Regions from separate parts of the Mesorhizobium sp. M0052 genome, predicted to be linked through region 2. Evidence: predicted binding sites of a transcription regulator. Region 2 holds the regulator's gene; each other region holds the start of a gene.
The links. The regulator LexA, encoded in region 2, represses DNA repair genes until DNA is damaged. The targets are predictions, from matches to a motif close to TGTTCNNNNTGTGTTCNG.
Positions count from the first base shown of each region.

Region 1: a site for LexA is predicted at 1,581-1,598, ahead of ssb (single-stranded DNA-binding protein). Genes of this name have one in related genera too.
Region 3: a site for LexA is predicted at 1,486-1,503, ahead of NKJ77_RS32005 (putative DNA modification/repair radical SAM protein). Genes of this name have one in related genera too.

Region 1 covers NZ_JAMYUS010000009.1:70,929-74,202, reverse strand. Annotated here, with positions in the region: gene NKJ77_RS14215 (ATP-dependent Clp protease proteolytic subunit) at 1-146, opposite strand, end outside; gene NKJ77_RS14210 (SRPBCC family protein) at 176-643, opposite strand; gene NKJ77_RS14205 (ArsR/SmtB family transcription factor) at 640-954, opposite strand; gene NKJ77_RS14200 (hypothetical protein) at 1,087-1,488, shown strand; gene ssb (single-stranded DNA-binding protein) at 1,699-2,232, shown strand; gene NKJ77_RS14190 (DUF2306 domain-containing protein) at 2,270-2,668, shown strand; gene NKJ77_RS14185 (OsmC family protein) at 2,692-3,117, shown strand; gene NKJ77_RS14180 (MarC family protein) at 3,127-3,274, opposite strand, start outside.
Region 2 covers NZ_JAMYUS010000027.1:16,721-19,994, forward strand. Annotated here, with positions in the region: gene NKJ77_RS27830 (ComEC/Rec2 family competence protein) at 1-1,297, shown strand, start outside; gene lexA (transcriptional repressor LexA) at 1,291-2,073, opposite strand; gene NKJ77_RS27840 (GntR family transcriptional regulator) at 2,279-3,043, opposite strand; gene kynU (kynureninase) at 3,211-3,274, shown strand, end outside.
Region 3 covers NZ_JAMYUS010000048.1:10,074-13,347, reverse strand. Annotated here, with positions in the region: gene NKJ77_RS32010 (glutamine synthetase family protein) at 1-1,385, shown strand, start outside; gene NKJ77_RS32005 (putative DNA modification/repair radical SAM protein) at 1,505-2,740, shown strand; gene NKJ77_RS32000 (UdgX family uracil-DNA binding protein) at 2,743-3,274, shown strand, end outside.

The DNA.
Region 1 (3,274 bases), on a different contig from region 2:
CAGACCAGCGCCGACATGCCGTCATTGATCTCGCCATTGACGAAGATGATGCGCTCGCGCAGCAGCCGCGAGAAAATGTCGAAGGCGCGTTCGCCGCGGCTCGATTGCTCGATCACCATCGGCACCAGATTGGCAAAGCCGCTCATCTCATTGTCTCCGTTTTGATTTTTCCGGTTCAGGCGGCGCGCAGCAACAGGCGTGGCGCGTTGGCGGCGACAGGCCGCTTGGGCTTGTATGCGCGCAGCCAGAGCCGGCAGCCGGCGCCGGCCATCGCGACCGCAGGCGTCAGGACAAACCCGTCATGGACGATGCGCAGATGCGTGCCGCCGGAAACGGTGCGGGCGAGTGTGAAGGTGACGATGCTCCCCAGCTCCTCGCGGTCGGCGTCGCCGGAACGCTCGCGCCAGGAATAGCGCAGCAGGCGCCCCGGTTCGGCATCGAGCACTTCGCACTCGATCGGCTTCTCAGGCCCGGCAAAGGCAAAGCGGCTGCCGGTTTCCGGATTGATGTCGTTCGGCATCATCCATTCCGCCAAGAGGTCCGGCACGGTCAGTGCCCGCCACACTTTTTCCGGTGCGTCCGGCAGATCGCATTCGAAGGCGAGGGCATCTTTGGCGGTCTGCGTCTGCTTTTCGTCGGTCATTGGTCCATGTCCTTCAAAACGACCTTCAGTCTTTCGATGCGCTCCGGCCAGAATGCGCGGTAGCGTTCGATCCAGCCGAGCAGCGGCTCGAGCCCTTGCGGATCGGCGCGATAGTAGGCGTTGCGGCCGGCGCGTCTTTCGCTGACCAGGCCCGCGCCGCGCAGCACGGCAAGGTGCTGCGACACCGCCGGCTGCGACACGCTCATGCCGGTGCGCAACTCCGACACGCTCATCTCGCCGGAAGTCAGCCGCTCGTAGACGGCGCGTCGCGTCGGGTCGGCCAGGGCGCGAAAAATCTCTGCTTCGATCATGGCAAAGCATAAGTCGATACTTATCGATTTGGCAAGGGGTGTTTTGAATGCTGCGTATTGATTGGATCCTGCCGGGCCTCTAAGCCGTGGGGAACAAGATGGGCCGATCATCGCGAGGCAGGAGTAGTATTTATGAATTCCAACGTCGATCTTTCGTCCGCCGAGAACCTCAACGAGGCTCTGAGGCTCTATCGCCGCCTCGTACTCGGTATAGGAGCGATCGCCGTCATCGGTTTCGTGGCCGTGATCTTGTTGGCCAAGCTGGGTACGGCGCTATCGCCGCCATACGGGATTTACATCTTCGGCGAAGGATTGGGGACCTGGGGCCTGATCGCGGTGGTAGCGGCGCTCGTCGCTCAGGTGTGGTGGCACGGGCGCGCGATCGGGAAATTGCTGAATGACCCGGCTCTGAAATCTGAACCTGCAGTCGGGCTGATGTCGGCGCCAACCGTGATCGCACAGCGCGCCCATGGCATGGGCATGGAGTGGAGCGGCTTTTTCGGTCCGTTGCGGCCAGCTAAAAAACGGCGCTGACGACACCGCTTCTCGCCCCTGCGTGTCAGCTAAATCCACGCGCCCGCGTCGGCGATTGCTGCCATTCCTTGACAATCCGTGGTTAACAGTATAGGAACGAAAAGGGAACAAAAACCTTGTGGGAAAAGCCAGCCGCGGCAAGCCAGGATTGTGCGCGGCCTGTAAGGTGAACGACTTGAAATTTGTTTCGGATGAGTACGGAGAAGTGTCATGGCGGGTAGCGTCAACAAGGTCATTCTGGTCGGTAACCTCGGCGCGGACCCTGAAATCCGCCGCCTGAATTCCGGTGATCCGGTCGTCAACATCCGCATCGCCACGTCGGAAAGCTGGCGCGACAAGAACTCCGGCGAGCGCAAGGAAAAGACCGAATGGCACAACGTGGTCATTTTCAATGACCAGATCGCCAAGGTCGCCGAGCAGTACCTGAAGAAGGGCATGAAGGTTTACGTCGAAGGCCAGCTGCAGACACGCAAATGGCAAGACCAGACCGGCGCCGACAAGTACACGACCGAAGTCGTGCTGCAGAAATTCCGCGGCGAGCTGCAGATGCTCGATTCTCGCGGCGAGGGCGGCGGTCAGGTCGGCAACTATGCCGGCGGCGCCGGCGCGAGCCGTGGCTCGGATTTCGGCCAGTCTGGCCCCAATGAGAGCTTCAACCGCGGCGGCAATAGCGGTGGCGGCGGTTCCAAGGGCGGCGGTGGCGGCGGCTCGTCGCGCGAACTGGACGACGAAATCCCGTTCTGAGCTGACGATAGTCAGCGATATCTGAGGAGAGGGTGCGATGTCGCTCGGACCGCTTCTATCGGCGCGCCCTCCCATTCCATGGCACGCCTTCGCGGCCCTTGCCGCGCTGGCCGTTGGCGCTACGCAACTGGCGCTGCCGAAAGGCACGACGCGTCATCGTGTCGTCGGCTATGCCTGGGCGGCGCTGATGATGGTCGTCGCCATCTCCAGTTTCTGGATCCAGCAGATACGCCTCGTCGGTCCGTTCAGCCCGATCCATCTCTTGTCGATTTTAGTGTTGATCGCCGTGCCGCTTGCGGTCTGGCACGCGCATATGCATCGGGTCGCCAAACATCGCAGGGTCATGATATCGCTGTATGTTTTCGCCCTGATCGGCGCCGGCGTGTTCACGCTGCTGCCGGGGCGGATCATGCACACGGTCGTCTTCGGCCAGTGACGCTTTCTGAAAGGAAGATTGCCGTGAAAGCACGGATTAAATGGGTCGAGGAGCGCACCTTCGTCGGCGAGTCCGGCAGCGGCCACAAACTGGTGCTGGGGACCGCCCCCGGGCCGGAAGGCAAGACGCCAGGTCCGAGCCCGATGGAACTGGTGCTGATCGGCACCGGCGGCTGCTCGGCCTATGATGTCGTCCACATCCTCGAAAAAGGCCGCGAGGCGATCGAGGACTGTGTTGTCGAACTCGACGCCGACCGGGCCGAAACCGACCCGAAAGTCTTCACCCGCATCCACATGCATTTCATCGTCACGGGCCACGCGCTGTCGCGCGACAAGGTCCAGCGCGCCATCAACCTGTCGATCGAGAAATACTGCTCGGCCTCGGCCATGCTGGCCAAGACGGCTGTCATCACCCACGATTTCAAGGTCGTCGATACGGCGGTGGAGTAGGGGCTGCCGTTACCCCGCCATCAGCGCCTTGATGCCATCCGCGACGAACTGAACCGCAAGCGCGGCCAGGATGACGCCGAGCAGGCGGGTGAGGATCGAGCGGCCGGTCTGGCCGAGGATGCGGTCGATGCGCTCCGACAGCACGAACACCAGATAG
Region 2 (3,274 bases):
CGCCGCCTATCTCGTTATTTCAGGCGTCGTGGTTGCCGCCGAGCGCAGCTTCATCATGCTGGCGGTCATGCTTGTCGCCGTGCTGTTTGATCGCGCCGCACTCACCATGCGCAATCTGGCGATCTCCGCCATCGCCGTCATCCTGGTGTCACCGCACGAGGTGGTCGGTCCCAGCTTCCAGATGTCGTTTGCCGCCACCGCCGCCCTTGTCGGCGCCTATGCCGGCTGGGCCGATTACCGCGCCGACAAGGTGAGAACGCCGCCGGCAAAGCGCTCCTTCGTCGGCTTCCTGTCGCGAAAGTTCGCGCTGGCCATGGGCGGCCTCGCCATGACCTCGATCATCGCCGGCAGTGCAACCTTGCTGTTCGCCATCTGGCATTTTCAGCGTGTGTCGCCGCTCAGCCTGATCGCCAATCTGGCCGTGATGCCGATTGTTTCGTTGATCGTCATGCCCTTTGCCGTGCTCAGCGCACTGGCGATGCCGTTCGGCGCCGACGGGCCGTTCCTCTATGTGATGGGCAAAGGTCTGATGGCGATGATCGCTATATCGGCCTGGATTTCCGAGCGCTCGCCGGTCGACGCCGTCGGGCTGATCTCCATCCGCTCGGTGCTGTTGGTGGCGGTCGCCCTCGTCATCGCCACCATGGCCACCACCTGGCTCAGGTTGGCGGCCGTGCCTTTCGCGCTGGCCGGCCTATTGACGGTGCCGCAGGTGCTTACGCCCGACGTGCTCATATCCGAGGATGCGCATCTGGTGGCCATGCCGATCGGTGGCGGCGAACTCGCCCTCAACCGCGAACGCTCCAACGAATTCACCACGGACAATTGGAAACGGGCGCTGCGGGCCGAAACCATTATCCCACCTGAGATTTTCGAGTCAACAGATACGCGGTTCGATCTCGATCCGCTCGATCTGCCGCCCGGCTCGCCCTTCTATTGCATGGGCGATCTCTGTATCGCCCGGCACCCTTCCGGAGCCATTGTAGCGCTTGCGAAAGACCGCAAGACGGCGCGGCCGGCCTGTGCCTTCGCGAGCCTGATCGTCATCGATGACGCCACCGCCTACAATCCGTGCCGCGACCCGCTGGTGCTGGTCGTGACGAAGAAACAGCTGGCCCGCGACGGCAGCGCCGCCGTCTTCTTCGATCCGCAATCGGCAGCTGCAGCGCCAACCATCCGCTTCGCCGTCGACAAGCCGTATCGCCCCTGGCACGAGCAACGCCGCTTCTCCCGCGAAGCGCGCGGCCTGCCGCCTTACAACCAGCGTGAAAAGTACAAACCCAAGCCGGCTCAGTAGCGCCGGATCAATCCGACAAGCTTGCCCTGCACCTTCACCCTGTCCGGTCCAAAAATGCGGGTCTCGTAGGCCGGGTTGGCGGCTTCCAGGGCGATCGAGGCGCCCTTGCGGCGGAAGCGTTTCAGGGTCGCTTCCTCATCGTCGACCAACGCCACCACGATCTCGCCGGGGCTGGCTGTGTCGGCATTGCGGATGATGACCGTGTCGCCATCGAAAATGCCGGCCTCGATCATCGAATCGCCCTTGACCTCGAGCGCGTAGTGTTCGCCGCCCATGATCATATCCGGCGGCACCGAGATCGAATGGGTCTGATGCTGGATGGCGTCGATCGGCACGCCGGCGGCGATGCGTCCCATAACCGGGATTGAAATCGCGGAAACGGCATCGTCATTGCCGGCCGACATCGAACGCGACGGCGAGCCCGGCTTGATCTGGCGGCCGAGACCGCCTTGGCCCAACGCGCCTTGTCCTTGGCCGCCTTGCCCTTGGCCGGTTTGACCAAGACTGCCCTGAATGACGCTCGGCGAAAACTTCCTCGCCGCATTGAGGCCTGGTGCGATCGAGTCGGGCAGCCGCAGCACTTCCAGCGCGCGCGCCCGGTTCGGCAGCCGGCGAATGAAACCGCGCTCCTCAAGCGCCGTGATCAGGCGGTGGATGCCGGACTTGGAGGCGAGGTCGAGCGCTTCCTTCATCTCGTCGAAGGACGGCGGGATTCCGCTCTCCTTCAGGCGTTCATGGATGAACATCAGAAGCTCATGTTGTTTGCGCGTCAGCATCGCGGCCCCCAAGGGTTCTGAAACCAGAATCAGAAAAAACAAACCCAGAACAAACACTATCTGTTCCAGTTGTGTTCCGCAACCTTTTAAAGTTTAACGAATGTGTTGACGTTTTGTTCAGCGTAACGTTCGGCGCTGCGAGCGCCGCTCGTAGTCGTTGGCCGGCAACGGGGTGAAACGAAGACAAAGTGCCCTGCGTCGTCGGCTACGATCGCCGCTTCCTTTTCGGACGGGGCTGCGCAGCATCCGCGCCGGGTTCACTCTGGGCATAGACCTGCAGCGTGTAGCCGATGTGAGCGGTCATCAGAGTTTTCGCACGTTCGACGTCGCGATCGAGGGCCGCTTCCATCAGGGCGGTATGGTGTTCGATCGCCACGGCGTCGCGCAGGGCCGCCACGGCCTTCCGGTGGCCATCCGTGCGGCCGGCGGCGGCGCGCAGCGTCGGGGCCAGACCCAGAAAGCGGTGATGGCGATGCAATTGGTCGGAAATCGTCGTATTGAAGCGCAGCAGCCAGCTGGATGTCGCGGCACTGAGCAGCGCCGCATGGAAGGCATCGTGTTTTTCGTACCACGCGTCGACCGCATCATCCGATGGATCGTCGAGAACAGACCCGCACCGTGAGAGACGATAGTGGGCGGCAACGACCGCGTCTTCCCACTCACGGTCGCCCTCCTCGATCGATTCCACCAGCAGGGGCAGTTCGACCACCAGCCGCGCACGCGCCAAATCCTCGAGCTCCGCCCGAGAGACGGGAGCGACCGCAAACCCGCGGTTGCTGATGGCGGTCACAAGCCGTTCCGCCTCCAGCCGCGACAGCGCCTCGCGCAACGGCGTCCAGCCGATGCCGTAGGTGTTGCGCAGCGTGCTCAGCTTCAACGGCGCGGCAGGCGCCAGCCGGGTCGCAAGAATATCGCGCCTGAGCAGGCGATAGGCCGCTTCCGTCTTCGAGGTCTGCTCGTCATCCAGCATCGTGATCCATCAGACATAAACGCTCGGCGGATCATTATATATCAAAGCCTTTCAATGGGTGAATTATATATAATGTTTGACAGTTCAAGGGCGACCACTCAAGATCGCCGGCATGTTTGGGCGGCAGGCTCCGCCGCGCGCGTTTGTCCATGGAGGGGCGCCGGATCATGAGCACGACACCCGATCTCGCTACAATCGAAGCAATGGATGCCGCCGATCCGCTGCGCTCCA
Region 3 (3,274 bases), on a different contig from region 2:
TGACTTCACCTTCGGGCTCGACGCCCGCCGAGGCGCAAGCCTTTCTCGACGCCCATCCCGAAATCGAAGCCTTCGATATCGTCTTGACCGACGCCAACGGCGTCGGCCGCGGCAAGATCGTGCGCCGGCATGAGCTGAAAAGCATCTTCGAGGGCGGCCGCCACATGCCGATCTCGATCCTCGGCCTCGACATCACCGGCGAGGATGTGCACGAAACCGGGCTGATCTGGACGACTGGAGACGGCGATCTCAGGGCATGGCCCATTCCCGGCACGCTGGTGCCGCTTTACGGCACGAACCCGCCGCGCGGCCAGTTGCTGATGGCGATGTACCATCTCGAGGGACAGCCAATGTCGTCGGACCCGCGCTTGGCGCTGGCCAGGCAGGTCGACATCTTGGCGGCCAAGGGCCTCTATCCCGCCGGCGCCTTCGAACTCGAATTTTTCCTGCTGGCCAATGAGCGCGATGCCGATGGCAAGGTGAAACCGGCGGATGCCGTGCTCGACGGCCGCCGCTCGGCCAAGACGGAAGTCTATTCCGTCGACCATCTGCACGGCATGGAGCCGCTGTTTTCCGACATCTATGCCGCGGCTAAGGCGCAAGGCATTCCGGCCGAAACGGTGATTTCCGAATACGCGCCCGGCCAGTACGAGCTGACGCTGAACTACCGCAAGGATGTCATGCGGGCGGCCGACGACCTCGTCATGTTGAAGCGGCTGGTGCGGGCGCAGGCGCGCCGCCATGGTGTTACCGCCTGCTTCATGGCCAAGCCGATCGAAAAATATGCCGGCTCCGGCATGCATTTCCATGTTTCGCTGCAGGACAAGAACGGCCGCAACGTTTTTGCCGAAGCCGGCGGCGAAAGCTGGTCGCTGCCGCTGCTGCAGGGGCTCGGCGGGCTGATCCAGACCATGGCCGAATCGATGCTGGTGTTTGCGCCGCACGCCAATTCCTGGCGGCGCTTCGTCTCGCAGTCCTATGCGCCGGTGGCGCCGACCTGGGGCGTCAACAACCGTTCGGTGGCGCTGCGCATCCCGGCGGGCGACGCCAAGAACCGGCGCATCGAGCACCGGCCGTCGGGCGTCGACGCCAATCCCTACCTGATCGCGGCAACGGTGCTGGCCGGCATCATCAAGGGTCTGGATGAAGGCCTCGACCCCGGCCCCGAAACCACTGGGAATGGCTATGAAGCCGCCATCACGCGCACGACCATGCCGGTCGACTGGCGCGCTGCGATCGAGGCGGCGCGGGCCTCGAGCTTCCTGAAAGAGGCGCTTGGCGAGGATCTGCATCGCACCTTCGTGGCGATCAAGCAGTCGGAGTATCTGCGCGTCGCCCGCACCGTCAGCGAGCTGGATTACCACCTCTACCTCCACGAGGTCTGAGAGACCGCCTGGAACTCGGGCAGTCGTCCTGCTAGCCCGACGATAAGGCGGCGATTACTTCTTCGCCGCCTGCATCAAATGAGGTGGCGCTGCAGCCTTCAAGAACATATCATGAACGGATGAGCGCACCCACCGTCCGTGAAAAGCTGGCAATCCTGTCTGACGCCGCCAAATACGATGCTTCTTGCGCCTCGTCCGGCTCGGCGAAGAAGGATTCGCTCCAATCCGGCGGTATCGGCTCCACAGAAGGCATGGGCATCTGCCATTCCTACGCGCCGGATGGCCGCTGCATTTCGCTCCTGAAAATCCTGCTGACCAATTTCTGCATTTACGATTGCAGCTACTGCATCAACCGCTCGTCATCGAATGTGCGCCGCGCCCGCTTTAGCATCGACGAGGTGGTGAAGCTGACCATGGACTTTTATCGGCGCAACTACATCGAAGGCCTGTTCCTGTCCTCCGGCGTCATCCGTTCGCCCGACGAGACCATGGCCGAAATGGTGGAAGTGGCGCGGCGGCTGCGGCTGGACGAAAAATTCTCCGGCTATATTCATCTGAAGACCATTCCGGAAAGCTCGGCCGAACTGGTCGAGCAGGCCGGACTTTATGCCGACCGGCTGTCGATCAATGTCGAGCTGCCGACCGATGAGGGCGTCAAGAAACTGGCGCCGGAGAAGAAGCCGGAAACGATCCGCCTTTCCATGGCGAACCTGCGCCGGAAGATGGAGGAAAAGGCCGAGCCGACGCTGAGGACCAAGAAGCGCGAACGCTTTGCGCCCGGAGGTCAGTCGACGCAGATGATTGTCGGCGCCGACAAGACATCCGACGACGGCATTTTGCACACCAGCGCGCGGCTCTATGGCAGCTATCACCTGCGGCGCGTCTATTATTCCGCCTTCAGCCCGATCCCGGATTCGTCATCGTCGCTGCCGCTGCAAAAACCGCCGCTGATGCGCGAGCACCGGCTCTATCAGGCCGACTGGCTGATGCGTTTCTACGGCTTTTCGCAGCCGGAAATCCTCGCCGGCAGCAGCGACGGCATGCTCGATCTCGCCATTGACCCCAAGCTCGCCTGGGCTTTGCGCAATCGGGCGAGGTTTCCCGTCGACATCAACCGCGCCGACCGCGAAGCGCTGCTGCGGGTTCCGGGTCTGGGCACCAAGGTGGTGGCGAAGATCCTTGAAACCCGCCGCCACCGACGCATGCGGCTGGAAGATGTCGGACGGATCTGCCATTCGATCGCCAAGCTGAGGCCCTTCATCATCGCCGAAGGCTGGTCGCCGGGCGGACTCACCGACAAGACAGGCCTGCGCGACACGATCGTAAAGTCCTGCGAACAACTGTCGCTGTTTTGACCATGCAGCCGGCTCAGCTCGACCTTGCCCGATACACTGTCCGGCTAGCGAGCCAGACCGATTTCGCCGGTTGGCGCGATGCGGCACGGCGTCTGGCGCTGAATGAGGTCCGACCTGAGGATATTAGTTGGGGTGTCGGGTCCGACGCCAATGATCCTCAAGATGCCTTGCCGGCGGTGCCAGAGGGCGCGCAGCTTACCGTCCCGCGCGAGTTCATCGCCCATGCCGAAACCGCCTTCTGCCACTCCGACCCCGGCCGGTTTGCCTTTCTCTACTGGATGCTTTGGCGCCTGCGCACCGAGCCGAAGCTGCTGGCGATCGCATCCGATCCCGACACCAGGCGGCTCGAAGCCATGGAAAAGGCGGTGCGGCGCGACAGCCATAAGATGCATGCCTTCGTACGCTTCCGGAAGATCGGCGACGGCGAGAACGAGCGCTACGTCGCCTGGTTCGAGCCGGAGCATTTCATTGTCGAGCGCAACGCGGATTTCTTCGTCCGGCGGTTCACCGGCATGCGCTGGACCATCCTGACGC